2 regions of the Micromonospora hortensis genome follow, and region 2 is predicted to be linked to the other one. Evidence: predicted binding sites of a transcription regulator. Region 2 holds the regulator's gene; the other holds the start of a gene.
The links. Region 2 encodes HspR, which represses chaperone genes until heat shock. Its sites were predicted from a motif close to TTGAGTNNNNNNNACTCAA; they were not measured.
Positions count from the first base shown of each region.

Region 1 (8,351 bases), on a different contig from region 2:
GACCTGCTGGGTCAGGCGGCCACCGGCACCGGCAAGACGGCCGCGTTCGCGCTGCCGCTGCTGAACCTCATGGCGGCACACCGCCAGGGCGGCGACCCGGTGGCGCTGGTGCTGGTGCCGACCCGGGAGCTTGCGGTACAGGTCTCCGAGGCGTTCCACCGCTACGGCAAGGACCTGGGCGCGCGGGTCCTGCCGATCTACGGTGGGCAGCCGATCGGGCGGCAGTTGCGGGCATTGGACAGCGGTGTCGACGTGGTGGTGGCCACCCCGGGCCGGGCCCTCGATCACATCGCCCGGGGCACCCTGCGCCTCGGTGGGTTGGCCACGGTGGTGCTCGACGAGGCCGACGAGATGCTCGACATGGGCTTCGCCGAGGACATCGAGGCAATCCTGGAGCACGCTCCGGCGCAGCGTCAGACGGTGCTCTTCTCGGCCACCATGCCGTCGCGCATCGACGGGATGGCCCGCCAGCACCTGCGCGAACCGGTGCGGATCGAGATCGGCCGGGAGCAGCAGGTAGCGGGTGAGGCGCCCCGGGTGCGGCAGAGCGCGTACATCGTGACCCGGGCGCACAAGCCGGCCGCGCTGGGTCGGGTGTTGGACGTGGAGTCGCCGACCGCGGCGATCGTGTTCTGCCGCAGCCGGGAAGAGGTCGACCGGTTGACCGAGACGATGAACGGTCGGGGCTACCGCTCCGAGGCGCTGCACGGTGGCATGAGCCAGGAGCAGCGCGACCGGGTGATGGGCAGGCTGCGGGCGGGCACCGCCGACCTGCTGGTGGCCACCGATGTGGCGGCCCGTGGGCTGGACGTCGAGCAGCTGACCCACGTGGTCAACTACGACGTGCCGTCCGCCCCGGAGTCGTACGTGCACCGGATCGGTCGGGTGGGTCGGGCTGGCCGCGAGGGCGTGGCGATCACCCTCGCCGAGCCGCGTGAGCACCGGATGCTCAAGACCATCGAGCGGGTGACCGGCCAGCGGATCACCATCGACAAGATCCCCACCGTGGCCGACATGCGTACCCGGCGGCTGGAACTGACCCAGGCGGCCCTGCGGGAGAGCCTCCTCGAGGACGACCTCGACCCGTTCCGGGTGATCGTGGAGACGCTGACCGACGAGTTCGACCTGATGGAGGTTGCCCTCGCTGCCGTGAAGCTGGCCCATGAGGTGACGTCGCCGGGCTCCGACGACGAGGAGGAGATCCCGCAGGTTCCGGTCCGTGGGCCGCGCGAGGGTCGACCGGAGGCCGGCGGCCGGGGCGGCGACCGGCGGGGCGGGGGCCGGCCACGCTCCGGCGGCGGCAACACCGTCCAGGTCTTCGTCGGCCTGGGTCGACGCGCCGGGGTACGCCCGCAGGATCTGGTCGGCGCGATCACCGGGGAGACCGGCATCCGCGGCCGGGACATCGGCTCGATCGAGATCGCCGACCGGTTCTCACTCGTGGAGGTGCCGCAGGGGGTGGCCGACGAGGTCATCTCCGGGTTGCGCTCCAGCACGATCAAGGGCCGCAAGGCCACAGTGCGCCGCGACCGCGGCGGTGACGAGCGCTGAGCACGACGTCGGCGACCGCCGGAGCACGACGGTCGCCGACGACAGGTCCGGCGAGGCGGCGGGAGAACCGTGAGCAGTCGCCGCCCCACCGGTGCTAGTCGATGTTTCCGTCGACCACGTTGTTGGCGCCGGCCAGCGACGCGCCACCGGACCGGTGGTCGTACGCCCGCATCACGTTGTTGGTGACGATCCAGTTGTTGCTGGTGCCGACAGTCACGATCGGTCGGTCCTGGCGGCGGGGCGTCGCGTCGTCGTAGAACTGGTTGCCGATCACCTGGCACAGGCCTGCGTCACGGCCCAGGATCCCGTTGGCGCCGTTGTCGTGGATGTCGAGCCCCATGATCCGGGTACGTGCGGATGAGGAGACCTCGATGCCGTTGGTGGCGTTGCGCCACAGCCGGCCGCCGATGAACTGGGTCCCCCAGACCCGCCGCAGGTCGGCGCCGCTGCCGGTGCCACTGGTGCCGTTCGACTCCAGGTAGACGTTCTGGAAGATGTTTCGATGGGCGGATTCGCGCAGCTCTACGCCGTTGCCCCGACAACCCCAGACGTGCAGGTTGTCGAAGAAGCAGGCACTGTCCAGCAGCCGCATCCCGGTCTGGCACTCACCGACCCAGACGTTGAGGAACTCGTTGTCGTACGCGACCTTGTTCACGAGGATGCCGACGCCGAGGCAGTCCTCGATGTTGATATCGGTGATCTTGTTGGCGTGGGCGCTGGTATCGGCGTCAGTGCCGAGGAACTCGATGGCGTGGCTGCCCGAGTTGCCGAAGTGCAGGTGGTGGAAGGTCGACCGGGGGCCGCGGACTGTCAACAGCACGTTGGAGGTCCGCATGCCGTAGAAGTGCACGTTGGAGATTTGGTTGTACTTGCCGCTCGAGACCAGACGACCGGTGTAGCCCGGAGCCGGCTGGATGATCGCCGCGCCGATGTTCTCGCCGGTCCAGGTCACGCTCGTCGGGAAGCGGACCTCCGACCCGAGACCGAGTGCGCCCACCGGTTGGAAGATCTCCCCACCACCGGCCGGTAGCAGGTTCAGCGCGGTGGTGACCTTGTCCGACTCGTCACTGCCGTCGAGCCGACAGCCGACCCTGGGGTCCCGGAGGCTGAGCGGGGCCTCCCGCACGGTCGTGACGGGCGGTGATCCGCCGTGTTCAGCAGCGGCGAGGGTGGCCACCGTCGTGGCCACCGCGGCGCCCGCGCCGCCAGCGAAGAGCAAGCGCCGTCCCAACCGTCGGCCCGGTGGACCTGACCGTTGTGGCACTGCCGGCGGTCCCGCATCAGGTGCGCTCACGATCGGTTCCATGCCTCTCCCCCGTTGAGTGCCACCTCGAGCGGCGGGCGGACTCCACTGTGCATTGTCGCGCGCCGGCCGGCACGGATCAGAGGGCGTACGGGCCGAAACGGCCCCAGGCCACCACGGCGGCGAGGACGAGCAGCACAGCGCAGGCGACCGCGCCCTGGATCTCGGTGCGACGCCCCTCCTGGGTGGCCTGCTGTTTGCGGGCGCGCAGGTGCACCAACATGCCGCCGATCATGACGATGACCAGCCCGACGGCGGCGAGTGGAGTGAGCACTGTGGCGATGCCGGTGGCAGCGGGCAGTACGAGCCCGGCGGCGGCCAGCAGCTCGACCGCGCCGAGCGACTTGACCTGTGACGGCGGCACCGGGTCCACCCACCGCATCACGTCGCGCAGCTTGTCCTTGGGCTGGCTCAGCTTGGCCAGCCCGACGCCGGCGAAGACGGCGGCGAGCAGGATCTGAATGATCCAGAGCACCACGTTCACGGGGGTTCCTCCAGGGGGCCGCCTCGCGGCGGAGAGGTGGTTGACGGTGCAGACGAGACAGTAGACCTGCCCGGCGTACCGAAAGGGCCCCCGCCGTCGGAAGACGGAGGGGGCCCAATTGGTCGGAGCGTCAGACCGCGAAGAGCGCCGGACCGTCCAGCGTCTTCACGTCGGCCGGGCGCAACGCCAGGGCGAGCACGTCGGCCACGTCGGCCAGGGTGTGCACTGTCAGTGCCTCGCGCACCTCGGTCGGCAGGTCGTCCAGGTCGGGCTCGTTGCGCGCCGGGATGATCACCTCGGTGAGGCCGGCCCGGTGCGCCGCGAGCAGCTTCTGCTTCACCCCACCGATCGGCAGCACCCGACCGGAGAGCGTCACCTCACCGGTCATCCCGAACTCGGGGCGGACCGGGCGACCGGTGACCAGCGACGCCAGGGCCGTGACCATGGTGATGCCGGCGCTCGGACCGTCCTTGGGCACCGCGCCCGCCGGGAAGTGGACGTGGATCCGGCGTCCCGCGAGAGCGTTCGGGTCGATGCCGAACCGCCGCCCGTTGGAGCGCAGGTAGGAGAGTGCGATCTGCGCCGACTCCTTCATCACGTCACCGAGCTGGCCGGTCAGGGTCAGCCCCGGCTCACCCTCCATGCTCGTCGCCTCGATGAAGAGCACGTCCCCACCGGCGCCCGTGACGGCCAGACCGGTGGCCACGCCGGGCACGGCGGTACGCTCGGCCGATTCCGGTGTGAACTTCGGCCGACCCAGGTAACCGGTGAGGTTGTCGGTGCCCACGCGTGCCGGGGTCGGGTCCGTCGCCAGCGTCACCGCCACCTTGCGCAGGATCTTGGCCAGAGCCCGCTCGAGCTGCCGGACGCCGGCCTCCCGGGTGTACTCCCCCGCGATCAGCGCGAGAGCCTCGTCGGCGACGCTGACCTCGTCGACGGTCAGCCCGGCCCGCTCCCGCTGCCGGGGCAGCAGGTGGTCGCGGGCGATGGCGACCTTCTCGTCCTCGGTGTACCCGTCCAGGGTGACCAGCTCCATCCGGTCCAGCAGGGGGCCGGGGATGGACTCCACCACGTTGGCGGTGGCCAGGAAGAGCACGTCGGACAGGTCGAGGTCGACTTCCAGGTAGTGATCCCGGAAGGTGTGGTTCTGGGCCGGGTCGAGCACCTCCAGCAGGGCGGCGGCCGGGTCACCGGCGTAGCCGGCGGCCAGCTTGTCCACCTCGTCGAGGAGCACGACCGGGTTCATCGAACCGGCCTCGCGCAACGCGCGGACGATCCGACCGGGCAGCGCCCCCACGTAGGTGCGCCGGTGCCCGCGGATCTCCGCCTCGTCGCGGACGCCGCCGAGGGAGACCCGGACGAAGTTGCGCCCGAGCGCCCGCGCCACGGATTCGCCGAGGCTGGTCTTACCCACCCCGGGAGGACCGGCGAGGGCGAGCACCGCGCCGGAGCCGCGACCGCCGACCACACCGAGGTTGCGCTCGGCTCGCCGGTTGCGCACCGCCAGGTACTCCAGGATGCGGTCCTTGACGTCGGACAGGCCGGCGTGGTCGGCGTCGAGCACCGCCCGAGCCGCGGCCAGGTCGGTGTTGTCCTCGGTACGCGTGCCCCACGGCATCTCGAGCACGGTGTCCAGCCAGGTACGGATCCAGCCCGCCTCCGGGGAGGCGTCGCTGGCCCGCTCCAGCTTGCCGACCTCGCGCATGGCAGCCTCGCGTACCTTCTCCGGCAGCTCGGCGGACTCGACGCGGGACCGGTAGTCGGCGGAGCCGTCCGGCTCGTCCTCGCCCAGCTCCTTGCGGATCGCGGCGAGTTGCTGGCGCAGAAGGAACTCGCGCTGGGACTTCTCCAGCCCCTCGCGGACGTCACTGTTGATCTGCTCGGTGACCTCCTGCTCGGCCAGGTAGTCCTTCACCCAGCCGACCAGCAGCTCCAGCCGGGCGGTGACGTCCGGCGCGGCGAGCAGCTCGGTCTTCTGCTCCAGCGTCAGCCAGGGCGCGTAACCGGCCGAGTCGGCCAGCTCGGAGAGGTCGGTCATCCGCTCCACGGCGTCGATGACCTGCCAGGCGCCCCGCTGTTGGAGCACTGAGGTCACCAGGGCGCGGTACTCGCGGGCGAGTTCCCGGGCCCGACCGGCGTGGGCGGGTTCGTCGAGTTCGGTCGCCTCGACCCAGAGAGCGGCGCCGGGACCGGGCACGCCGGAGCCGATCCGGGCCCGGGACAGGCCACGGATGACGGCGGCGGGCTCACCCTCGGGCAGCCGGCCGACCTTCTCGATGGTGGCGACCACGCCCACCGGGCCGTATTCGCCGTCGATGCGCGGCACGGCCAGCAGCTTGCGGTCGCCGGTCGCACGCGCCGCGTCGATAGCGGCCTGGGTGGTGGGGTCGAGGGTCACCGGGATGACCATCCCGGGCAGCAGCACGGCGTCGGTCAGGGGAAGTACCGGAAGAGTTGCCATCGAACACCTGCCATCGCGTTGAGTTGAGCGTGTCTCACTCAAGTAACAAAGCGTTCCCCTTGTTCCGCTCTGTGACCCAGACCACTCTTCTCCCGGTCCGTCGGGTCGCCCGGGACCGGCGGGCGACCCGACAAGCACCTCAGGTGAGCTTGCTCTTCACCGCGTTCACCACCGAGCCGGCCACTCCGGGGTTGGTGCCGTACAGGCGAGGGTCACCCGGAGGCAGCACCGGTTCCGGCGCGTTCGCCAGCGGGTTGTCGTCGTACCGGAACTCGCCCTTGCCGTCCGGTGAGGGCCCGGACGCCCAGCGCCCCTGGGCGGCGTCGGTGCCCGAGGAGAAACCCAGGTAGGTGTAGCCGTACTCCTCGGTGAACTCACCCGAGTCCGGGAACGCCTCCGGCACCGGCATCTCCTCCAGCCCGTCCTCCTTGAGCTGCTCGATCGCCGCCAGCCACATGTTCTGGTGCATCGTGTCGCGGGCCAGCAGGAAGCGCAGCATCTGCTTGACGCCCGGGTCGTCGGTCATGTGGAACAACCGGGCGACCTGGAGCCGACCCTGCGCCTCGGCGGTGACGTTGAGCTGAAAATCGGCCAACAGGTTGCCGCTGGCGGTGATGAACGCGCCGCTCCACGGCACCCCGTTGGAATCGGTGGGCAGGGCCCCACCACCACCGTGAATGAAGTGCGCCGGGTTCTCACCGGCGTAGGTCGCGGCGCCTCCGGGGTCCTCCGCGATCCCCTCGGTCAGCGACAGCGGCGCGTTGTCCAACAGCCGGGTGATCATCGTGACGATCATCTCGACGTGGCCCATCTCCTCCGTGCCGACGTCGAGCAGCAGGTCCTTGTACTTGCCGGGCAGTCGGCAGTTCCAACCCTGGAAGAGATACTGGTTGGCGACAGTCATCTCGCCCCACTTGCCGCCCAACACCTCCTGCAAACGACGGGCGAACGCCGCGTCCGGGCCGTCCGGCTTGGCTTCGAACTGCAGATCCTTGACGTGGCTGAACATCCAACCTCCTCGGTACCGGAAACAGCTAGCGAGGCCGTTCCCGCCCCGCTGACCCGAGCGGGCCAACCGGTGTCCCGCTCGGGTCAGCGCACCGGGCGAGCCACCGGCAGCAGCACCTCCAACGCCACTCCACGGGGCCGTAGCCGGTGCGCCCGTAACGCTCCCCCGTCCGTCGCGACGAGCTGCCGCGCGATCCACAGACCCAGACCGGACATCCCGACGGCCGGCGCCGGACGCCGCAGCGCGACCAGCAGCGCATCATCGACCCGACCCTCGTCGGTGACCAGGATGCTCAGGCTGGGGCCGCGCACTGTCGCGTAGAGCCCGACCTGTCCGTCCGGCGGGCCGTGCCGCAACGCGTTCTGCACCAGGTTGACCAGTACTTGACGGGTTCGTCCGGCCGGTACCGGGCAGGAGGCCGCCCACCGGGTGGCCCGCGCCCGCCGGCGGCCGACCGGCACCAGCGCGGCGGCCTCCCGCAGGATGCCCGCCAGCGCGACGGCCGGCTCCGGTTGCGGAGTCGGCGTCAGCACGCCGGTGCCGGCGGCCGCGTCAAGCAGCAGGCTCTGCAGGTGGGCAGCCTGGTCACGGGCCAGCTCAGTGAGCGCCCGCCGGTCGTCCCCGGTCAGCTCCTGACGCTCGTCGGCCAACGCGCGAGTCAGCGAGGTCAGGGTGCTGATCGGCGTCCGGAACTCGTGGCACAACACCCGCAGCAGCAACTCCGAATCGGCAGCCGTCGGTTGTTTCCTGCCCGGTGTCGGCTCAATCGGGCGCAACCCTCGCAGCAGGTCCCGCAGACCGTGCCGTACGCGCATCCACCCGACTCCCCTCGTTCGGTGCGAACCCGCATGATCGGTACCCGCTGGGGAACGGCGCAGACATGCCGGGAGCCTCCACCTTGCGACTCGTCGTCGTGGACGATCACCCTCTTTTCGTCCGCGGCCTGGAGTTGCTGCTCCCGATCACCACAAACGGCCGCGCCGAGGTCATCGCCTCGACCGGCGACGCCGCCGCGGCGGCGGCCCTGGTCAGCAACTGCCGCCCCGACCTGGCCCTGGTCGACCTGCACATGCCGCCGCCGGGCGGCATCCGGGCGGTGGCCGCGATCCGGCGGACCACCCCACGGGTACGGGTGGTCGCGATGTCCGGTTCCGCCGACGCCGGGCCAGCGGTGGAGGCGCTGCGGGCCGGCGCGGAGGGGTTCCTGCCCAAGACCAGCGAACCGGAGGAGCTGCTGCCACCGCTGCTGGCGATCCTCGACGGCTGGGCAGTGCTGCCGGCCGAACTGCTGCGCGCCATGCTACGACCCACGCGCTCCCCGCCCGTCGACCTGGACAGCGAGGAACGGCGGCTGCTGCGGGGAATCGCGTCCGGCCGCAGCACCGTCGACATCGCCGAAGAACTGCACGTCTCCGAACGGACGGTGAAACGGATGACCGCCGCGTTGCTGCGCAAGTTGCGGGTCTCGAACCGGGCCGAGGCGGCTGCCGTCGCCGGCCACAGCGGCATCCTCGGGGAATGACGCCTCGACACCGAACCGATT
Region 1 covers NZ_JAKKFE010000026.1:209,152-217,502, forward strand. The annotation lists gene NIE111_RS19380 (DEAD/DEAH box helicase) at 1-1,551, shown strand, start outside; gene NIE111_RS19385 (right-handed parallel beta-helix repeat-containing protein) at 1,646-2,770, opposite strand; gene NIE111_RS19390 (DoxX family protein) at 2,934-3,338, opposite strand; gene lon (endopeptidase La) at 3,469-5,799, opposite strand; gene NIE111_RS19400 (manganese catalase) at 5,939-6,808, opposite strand; gene NIE111_RS19405 (sensor histidine kinase) at 6,892-7,623, opposite strand; gene NIE111_RS19410 (response regulator) at 7,722-8,330, shown strand.
Region 1: a site for HspR is predicted at 5,823-5,841, ahead of lon (endopeptidase La). Genes of this name have one in related genera too.

Region 2 (8,351 bases):
GGTCGGGCCGTTCGGCACTGTGGCGGAACAACTCACCACAGCGCTGGGCAAGTTCGGCCTGAACGCCTTCGGCGAGCAGGGCGACCCGTTCGATCCGACCCGGCACGAGGCGGTCGCGCACCAGACCTCGGCCGACGTCAGCGAGCCGACCTGCGTACAGGTCATGCGACGCGGCTACCAGCTCGGTGAGCGGCTGTTGCGCCCCGCGCTGGTCGCGGTCGCGGATCCGAAATAGTGCCAGACAGTGACCGAGCTGTCCCGCCCACCGCTCAGCGGTGGGCGGGACGGCCGGGCCACCAGGGTCGGAAGGAGGTGGACCGGTGAGTTCGAAGGACTGGATCGAGAAGGACTTCTACGCCGTGCTCGGCGTGGACAAGGCCGCCTCCGCGGATGACATCAAGAAGGCGTACCGCAAGGTGGCCCGGGAGTCGCACCCGGACCACAACCCGGGCGACCCGAAGGCCGAGGAGCGGTTCAAGGCCGCGTCCGAGGCGTACAACGTGCTGTCGGACAGCGGCCGCCGTCGCGAGTACGACGAGATGCGTTCGCTCTTCGGCTCGGGCGCGTTCCGGCGCAACGCCCGGGGTGGGGGTCAGCCGGGCGGCATGCCGTTCGACGTCTCCGACATGTTCGGCGGCGGCGGAGGCGGAGGCGGCGATCGTCGCTTCGGCGGCGCCGGCTTCCAGGACCTCTTCAGCTCGATCTTCAGTGGTGGTCAGGCCGGTGGGCAGGCCGCACCACACGGTCCGGCCCGTGGCCGGGACGTGGAGACCGAGGTGGCGCTGGACTTCGGCGACGCGGTGCGCGGGGTGACGCTGCCCCTGACGCTGCGCGCGCCGGGAGTCTGCGACACCTGCCACGGCAACGGGGCCAAGCCCGGCACCCAGCCGCGTACCTGCCCGGTCTGTCACGGTGCCGGCGTGACCACCCGCAACCAGGGGTCGTTCAGCTTCTCCGAGCCGTGCCGCAACTGCCAGGGCGTCGGCACAGTGGTCGAGGAGAAGTGCCCGGAGTGCCACGGCAGCGGCGGTGTCACCAAGACCCGCACCATGAACGTGCGCTTCCCGGCCGGTGTGGCCGACGGTCAACGCATCCGGCTGGCCGGGCGTGGCGAGCCGGGCGAGCGCGGTGGCCCGGCTGGTGACCTCTTCGTGCACGTCAAGGTCCGGCCGGACGAGCTGTTCGGGCGTACCGGGGACGACCTGACGCTGACCGTGCCGGTCACCTTCGCGGAGGCCGTGCTCGGCACGGACCTGCGGGTGCCCACGCTCGACGGTGCGATGACCTTGCGGGTGCCGCCGGGAACGCCGAGCGGGCGGGTGCTGCGGGCTCGCGGCAAGGGCGTGGTCCGTCGCGACGGCCAGGCCGGTGACCTGCTGGTCACGCTGGACGTGGTGGTGCCGGCCCGGTTGTCGGACGAGGCGCGTACGGCGCTGGAGTCGTTCGCCGAGCAGACCCCGCCGGCGGCCCGGGAACATCTCGACGCACGGGTGCGTCGAGTCAGTTAGTCCGGTGGAATGGACGCGGAGGTGAGCGGGATGTCGGGCGAGTTCCTCGGTTCGGGCGACCCTGCCTACGAGGCCAAGGTGCTGATGATCTCGGTAGCGGCACGGATGGCGGGGATGCACCCGCAGACCCTGCGCCAGTACGACCGACTGGGGCTGGTGCAGCCCGGCCGGGCCGCTGGTGGCGGGCGTCGCTACAGCGTCCGCGACGTGGTGCTGCTGCGCGAGGTGCAGCGGCTCAGCCAGGACGACGGGATCAACCTGGCCGGCGTCAAGCGGATCATCGGGCTGGAGCGGCTGCTGGAGCAGGCGCAGCAGCGGGTGGCTCGGCTGGAGGCGGAGCTGGACGCCGCGTACCGCCGGGTGGCGGAGCTGGAGTCGTTGGCCCGCTTCCCGGGCCGGGATCTGGTGCCGACCAACCGCACGTCCACAGCGCTGGTGGTGTGGCGCCCCCGCCGGACGCCCGATCGCTGACCTGCCGCTCACCCGGATCTGTCTTCTCGGCCCGGACCGCGCTGGATTCCCGGCGCGGTCCGGGCCGCTTCAGTTAGCCTGTCGATAAGGGTCCAATCGGCTTAATCTGGACCTACCGGCATGGCGAGGGGGAGCGATGGCGGAATCGGCGAAGAAGGTGGCCCAGCAGACCGAGGACCGGTTGGAGAACCTGGCCGAGACCGTCCGCAAGAAGTTCGACAAGGTGACCGAGGGGACCTACCGGGACCGGATCATCGCGGGCCGGTTCGCCGAAGACGGCGACCACGCCGGCGAACGGGGCCGAGCCGAGACGGAACGCAAGCAGGACTGACCGGTGACCGACGTGCGGGCCGGGACCCACGGGGGGTCCCGGCCCGTTCGCCGCGTCGGGGTCGGGGCCCGTTCGCCGTCGGAGTGCGGGCCGGACGTCGGGACGCCGCCCTCGGCCCGGGGTGGGTGGCCAGCCGACGCGTAGGTCCTTTCGAGCTGAATCGTTTGCGACATCAGCTCCAAAGGGCCGCGAACAGCACAGCACCCAGCCACCGCGGGCGAGGGAGCCACCTGAGTCGTCTCAGCCGAGGCGGCGGTTTTCGCGGACCAGGCCGCCCTCGCACCAGTCCCGGTAGACGAAGAGGTCCGGTCGGGCCAACAGCACCCGGCCGTTGTGCGCCCAGACCTTCATCAGTTCGTCGCCGTCACGCTCGGCCTGTTCGACGAGCTTGCGGAAGCGGCGCTTCGGGTGGGCGCGGAAGTTCGTCCGGATGCCGTCGGCCGCGTAGATGTAGAGGCAGTGCAGCGCGAACCGCCGGGCCGGGCAGCTTGGATCCATCGCCAACTCGAAGAGCGTCAACACCAGCCGGTCGCCGGAGACCAGCAGGTCCCAGTCGGGTGGCATCGAGGCCAACGGCACCGAATCGGGCTTGTACGCCCAGGCTCGCAACTCCGCCGGAGTCGGATCGACGGGGTTGGCGAAGCCGTGGAACGTCGACTCCTGCACGCTCACCGGCCAACCTTCCGCTCTCGCCCGCGTTTGGCAACGCTGCCTGCGGACCCTGGCTGCTGGGGCGAAACGGTAACCCGCCGTCGGGTGCTGCGGTAGTACCCGCGAGGAGCAATTCCGCAACCGTTGGCACGGGCGGGTCCGTTGCATCGACAGCGCAGCCGATGACGCTCCTATGACAATCCACGTTAGACGGTTACGGCGGGGTGCCGAGGCCGACTTCGTCGAGGGGCTGGAGTGGCTTTTCGCGAGGATCTCGCCGTGCACCCCGAGTGGCGCTCCCGGGGTGTCGGCTCCCGCCTCCTGGCGGCGGCCAGGGCGTGGGCGCACGACAAGGGTGCCGACTATGTCTTCCTGGAGTCCGGCCTCGCCCGGACCGAGGCGCACCGCTTCTACCTCCGCGAGGGTGCGACGCACGCCGCCGCGGCGTTCAGGTGGATCTCAGTGCAGTGAGTCGGCGACCGGGATCGGCTCCCGCCGTTGGGCCGCCGCGCGGTTGCGCAGCCACCGCTTGAACCACGGGTAGTCCGGCAGCCGGGCCAGGATCGGCCCGGTCACCACGGTGATCAGGACGTACGTCGCGGCCAGCGCCGCCAACCGCGGCTCGACACTCCCAGCGGCCACCGCGAGCCCGGCGATGACGATGGAGAACTCACCTCGGGGTACGAGTGCCAGGCCGGTCCGCCATCGACCGGGTTCCGCGATGCCGACCCGGCGGGCGGCCAGGTAGCCGGTGAGCGTCTTCGTCGCCATGGTGACCACTGCCAACGCGAGCGCCGGCAGCAGCACCGGGGGGATGTCCTGCGGGTCGGTGGTCAGGCCGAAGAAGACGAAGAACACAGCGGCGAACAGGTCCCGCAGCGGCGAGAGCAATTCGGTGGCGTGGTGCGCCACCGGGCCGGAGAGCGCGATGCCGACCAGGAACGCGCCGACCGCCGCCGACACCTTGAGCGACGCGGCGAGGCCCGCGATCAGCAATGTCAGACCGAGTACGCCGAGCAGCAGCGCCTCCGGGTCCTTCACCGACAGGGCGGACGAGATCAGGTGGCCGTACCGGATGGCGACCACCAGCACGATCAGCACAGTGCCCACCGCGATGGTGAGCGCGATTCCGCCGCCGAGCAGGCCGGTGCCGGCCAGTACGGCGGTGACGAGCGGCAGGTAGAGGGCCATTGCCAGGTCCTCGATGACCAGCACCGAGAGGATCACCGGGGTTTCCCGGTTACCGAGCCGGCCCAGGTCGGCGAGGACCTTGGCGATCACCCCGGAGGAGGACACCCAGGTGATGCCGCCGAGTACCAGGGCGGCGACCCAGTCCCAGCCGAGCAGCAGGGCGAACCCCGCGCCGGGTAGCGCGTTGAGGACGCCGTCGATCAGCCCGGCCGGTGCCGCCGAGCGCAGGTTGCCGACGAGTTCGTTGGCTGAATACTCCAGCCCGAGCATCACCAGCAGAAGGATGACGCCGATCTCGGCGCCGACCGCGAAGAACTCCTCGCTGGCGTCCAGCGGCAGCAGCCCGCCGTGCCCGAACGCGAGCCCGGCGAGCAGGTAGAGGGGAATGGGAGAGAGGCCGAATCGCCGGCTGAGCCGGCTGAGAAGCCCAAGCAGCAGCAGCAGCGCACCGACTTCGATGAGCAGCGTGGTGAAATCGTGCATCCGCCTCAGCCGTCCGGGTCACTGTCGGCGAGGATGGCGGAAACGCCGTCGAGACCTCTACGGGTCCCGACAACGACCACCACGTCGCCGGCCGCGAAGCGGAAGGAGGGGAGTGGCGAAACGATCACTTCGCCTTCACGCAGTACAGCCACGATGGAGGCGCTGGTGCGGGTACGCGCCTTGGTGTCGCCGAGCTTCCGGTTGACGTACGGGGAGCCGGCCGTGATGGCGATCTGCTCGGTGAGCAGACCGGCGGCCTGCTCCCGGAGCCCGGAGAGCTGGCCGAGCATCAGCGACGCGCCGAGGATGTCGGCGAGAGCCTCAGCCTCGTCGTCGGTCAGCGGGATGTCCGACTGGCAGGCGTCCGGGTCGTCGGGATCGTAGAGAACGAGATCACGGCGGCCATTGCGGTGGGAAACGACGCCCAGGCGGCGTCCGGACTCCGTCACCAGATCGTGACGTACCCCGATCCCGGGTAAGGCGGTCTGCTCGACACGTACTCGCACAGTCCAAGGCTACCGCTTCGTGAACAGAACGCAGATCTTGGAGGGACAGCCCTCCTCGGATCAAGCGGTCGGTGCCCGCGCCGGCAGAGCGGGCGCGGGCACCTGGGCACGTCGGGGTCAGCGGAGGCTGGCGAAGAACTCGCGGATGTCGGTGACCAGCACCTCGGGGGCCTGGTGGGCCGCGTAGTGACCGCCGACGTCGCCCCGGCCGTCGACGTCGGTCTCGTACGCCGTCCACCGGACGATGTTCGAGTGGTCCCGTTCGGCGAAGCGGCGGATGGACTGGAAGTCGCCGGGGAACATGGCCAGCGCGGTCGGAGCGGTGGTCGGCTCGGTCGGCGGCTCGCCGGCGTGCGCGTCCTCCCAGTAGAGCCGGATCGCCGAGGCGGCAGTGCCGGTGAACCAGTAGAGCGCGATGTTGGCCAGCACGAAGTCGGCGTCCAGGCTCTCGTCGAAGAGCTGGGCGTTCCAGGCGAGCAGCCCCACCGGCGAGTCGGCCAGCGCGAACGCCAGGGTCTGCGGCTGCTGACTGTGCACCTGGTTGAAGGAGAACTTGTTCTCGTAGAACCACTGGAGGTGCCCGAGCGCCGCCTGGTCCGCCTCGGAGAGCCCGGCGAACTCGGCCGGGTCGCCGGAGGGGAACGAGAAGAGTTGGGTGACGTGTACGCCGAGCACCCGCTCCGGGGCGATCCGGCCCAACTCCGGCGCGATCATCGAGCCGGCGTCGTTGCCGACCGCGCCGTAGCTGTCGTACCCCAGGCGGTCCATCAGCTCGGCCCAGGCGCGGGCGATGCGGAACCGGTTCCAGCCGGCGCCGTGGGTCGGGCCGGAGAACCCGAAGCCGGGCAGCGACGGGACGACCACGTGGAAGGCCGGCGCGTCCCTGTCGGTCGGCTCGGTGAGCGGGGCGATCACGTCCAGGTACTCCAGCACCGAGCCGGGCCAGCCGTGGGTGAGCACCAGCGCTGTGGCGTCCGGCCGGGACGATCGGACGTGCAGGAAGTGGATCCGCTCGCCGTCGATCTCGGTGACGAACTGCGGGTGAGCGTTCAGGCGGGCCTCGACGGCGCGCCAGTCGAACCCGCCCCGCCACCGGTCGACGAGGGCGCGTACCCGGTCGGTGCTCATCCCGTACGAGTCGCCGGCACCGGGCAGTTCGGCGGGCCAGAGGGTGCGGCCCAGCCGGGTGGCCAGGTCGTCGAGGGCGGTCTGCGGGATCTCGACGCGGAACGGACTGATCGCGGTGGCGCTCATGCGGGAACTCCTTCGGAACGGAATGTTTCGTTCTGCAATCACCATAGCAGAGCGGAACGATCCGTTCCACTGTTAGGCTGGGGGCATGTCAACGACTTCCGGCAAGACGCTGGGCGGTCGCCGTGCCCAGGCCGCCCGCAACGACGAGGTCATCCTCGAAGCCGCCCGCGCCGTCTTCCTCGACGACCCGAAGGCCCCGATCGCCGCCGTCGCGGAGCGCGCGGGCGTCGGCATCAGCGCCCTCTACCGGCGGTACGCGGGAAAGGAAGACCTGCTGCGCCAGCTCTGCCACGACGGGCTGCGCCGGTACGTCGCGGAGGCCGAGACCGCCCTCGACGAGCCGGACGACTGGGCCGCGTTCACCGGATTCCTGGCCCGGGTGGTCGACGCCGACGTGCACTCGCTCACCGTCCACCTGGCCGGCACCTTCACCCCGACCGAGGAGATGGGCCGGGACGCGATGCGCGCCGGTGAGTTGGCGACAGCTCTGGTCGACCGAGCCCACGCCAGCGGGCGGCTGCGCCCGGACGCTGTCGTACACGATCTGGGGTTGTTGTTGGAGGCGTGCGCGGCGGTCCGCGTACCCGATCCGGAGCGGACCCGCCAACTGCGCCGCCGGCAGCTCGCGGTCCTGCTGGCCGGTTTGTCGTCGGCACCGGGAGCGGACCCGCTGCCCGGCCCGCCGCCGGCGGCCGGCGAGTTCGACTGGCGGTGGCGGCGCCGGGAGTGATGGCCGTCACGCGCTAAGGTTGAGCGGAATACGCTCAACTCTGGTTGTGTCCAACCCAATGGACAACGCCGATCCGGGGGAGCCCATGAACACCGAAAGACTCACCACCAAGAGCCGCGAAACCATCACGGGCGCTGTCGCCCTGGCCAACCAGCGTGGTCACGCCACGGTGGAGCCCTGGCACCTGCTCCTGTCACTCCTGGACACCGACGGCTCGACCGCCACCGGCCTGCTGCGCGCCGTCGGGGCAGACCCGACCGAGCTGCGCCAGGCCGCCCAGCGCGCCGTCGACAACCTGCCGGCCGCGCGCGGCTCCAGCATCGCCGAGCCGACGTTGGCTCGGGAGTTCGTCAACGCCATCGGCGCCGCCGAGCAGATCGCCCGGCCGCTGGGCGACGAGTACACCTCCACCGAGCACCTGCTCGCCGGCCTGGCCCGGGTGGGCGGGGCGGTGTCCGGCGCGCTGAAGACCGCCGGTGCCACCGAGGAGGCCCTGGTCGCCGCCTTCCCGACCGTTCGCGGTGGGGACCGTCGGGTCACCACCGCCGACCCGGAGCAGACCTACCAGGCCCTCACCAAGTACGGCGTCGACCTGACCGCCAGTGCCCGGGACGGCAAGATCGACCCGGTCATCGGCCGGGACTCCGAGATCCGTCGGGTCATCCAGGTGCTCTCCCGGCGTACCAAGAACAACCCGGTGCTGATCGGCGAGCCCGGCGTCGGCAAGACCGCGATCGTCGAGGGTCTGGCCCAGCGGATCGTCACCGGCGACGTGCCCGAGTCGCTGCGCGACAAGAAGCTGATCTCGCTGGACCTCGGCGCGATGGTCGCCGGCGCCCAGTACCGCGGCCAGTTCGAGGAACGGCTGAAGTCCGTCCTGGAGGAGATCAAGAACTCCAACGGGCAGGTCATCACGTTCCTCGACGAACTGCACACGGTCGTCGGCGCCGGCAAGGGCGAAGGCTCGATGGACGCCGGCAACATGCTCAAGCCGATGCTGGCCCGTGGCGAGCTGCGGATGGTGGGCGCCACCACGCTGGACGAGTACCGCGAGCACATCGAGAAGGACCCGGCGCTGGAGCGCCGCTTCCAGCCGGTGCTCGTCGGTGAGCCGACCATCGAGGACACCATCGGCATCCTGCGTGGGCTCAAGGAGCGCTACGAGGTGCACCACGGCGTACGGATCACCGACGCCGCGCTGGTGGCCGCCGCGACGCTGTCCGACC
Region 2 covers NZ_JAKKFE010000023.1:76,604-84,954, forward strand. The annotation lists gene grpE (nucleotide exchange factor GrpE) at 1-235, shown strand, start outside; gene dnaJ (molecular chaperone DnaJ) at 321-1,508, shown strand; gene NIE111_RS16545 (heat shock protein transcriptional repressor HspR) at 1,539-1,979, shown strand; gene NIE111_RS16550 (hypothetical protein) at 2,116-2,310, shown strand; gene NIE111_RS16555 (hypothetical protein) at 2,551-2,982, opposite strand; partial or broken gene NIE111_RS16560 (GNAT family N-acetyltransferase) at 3,202-3,432, shown strand; gene NIE111_RS16565 (cation:proton antiporter) at 3,421-4,635, opposite strand; gene NIE111_RS16570 (cation:proton antiporter regulatory subunit) at 4,641-5,141, opposite strand; gene NIE111_RS16575 (epoxide hydrolase family protein) at 5,259-6,395, opposite strand; gene NIE111_RS16580 (TetR/AcrR family transcriptional regulator) at 6,481-7,125, shown strand; gene clpB (ATP-dependent chaperone ClpB) at 7,211-8,351, shown strand, end outside.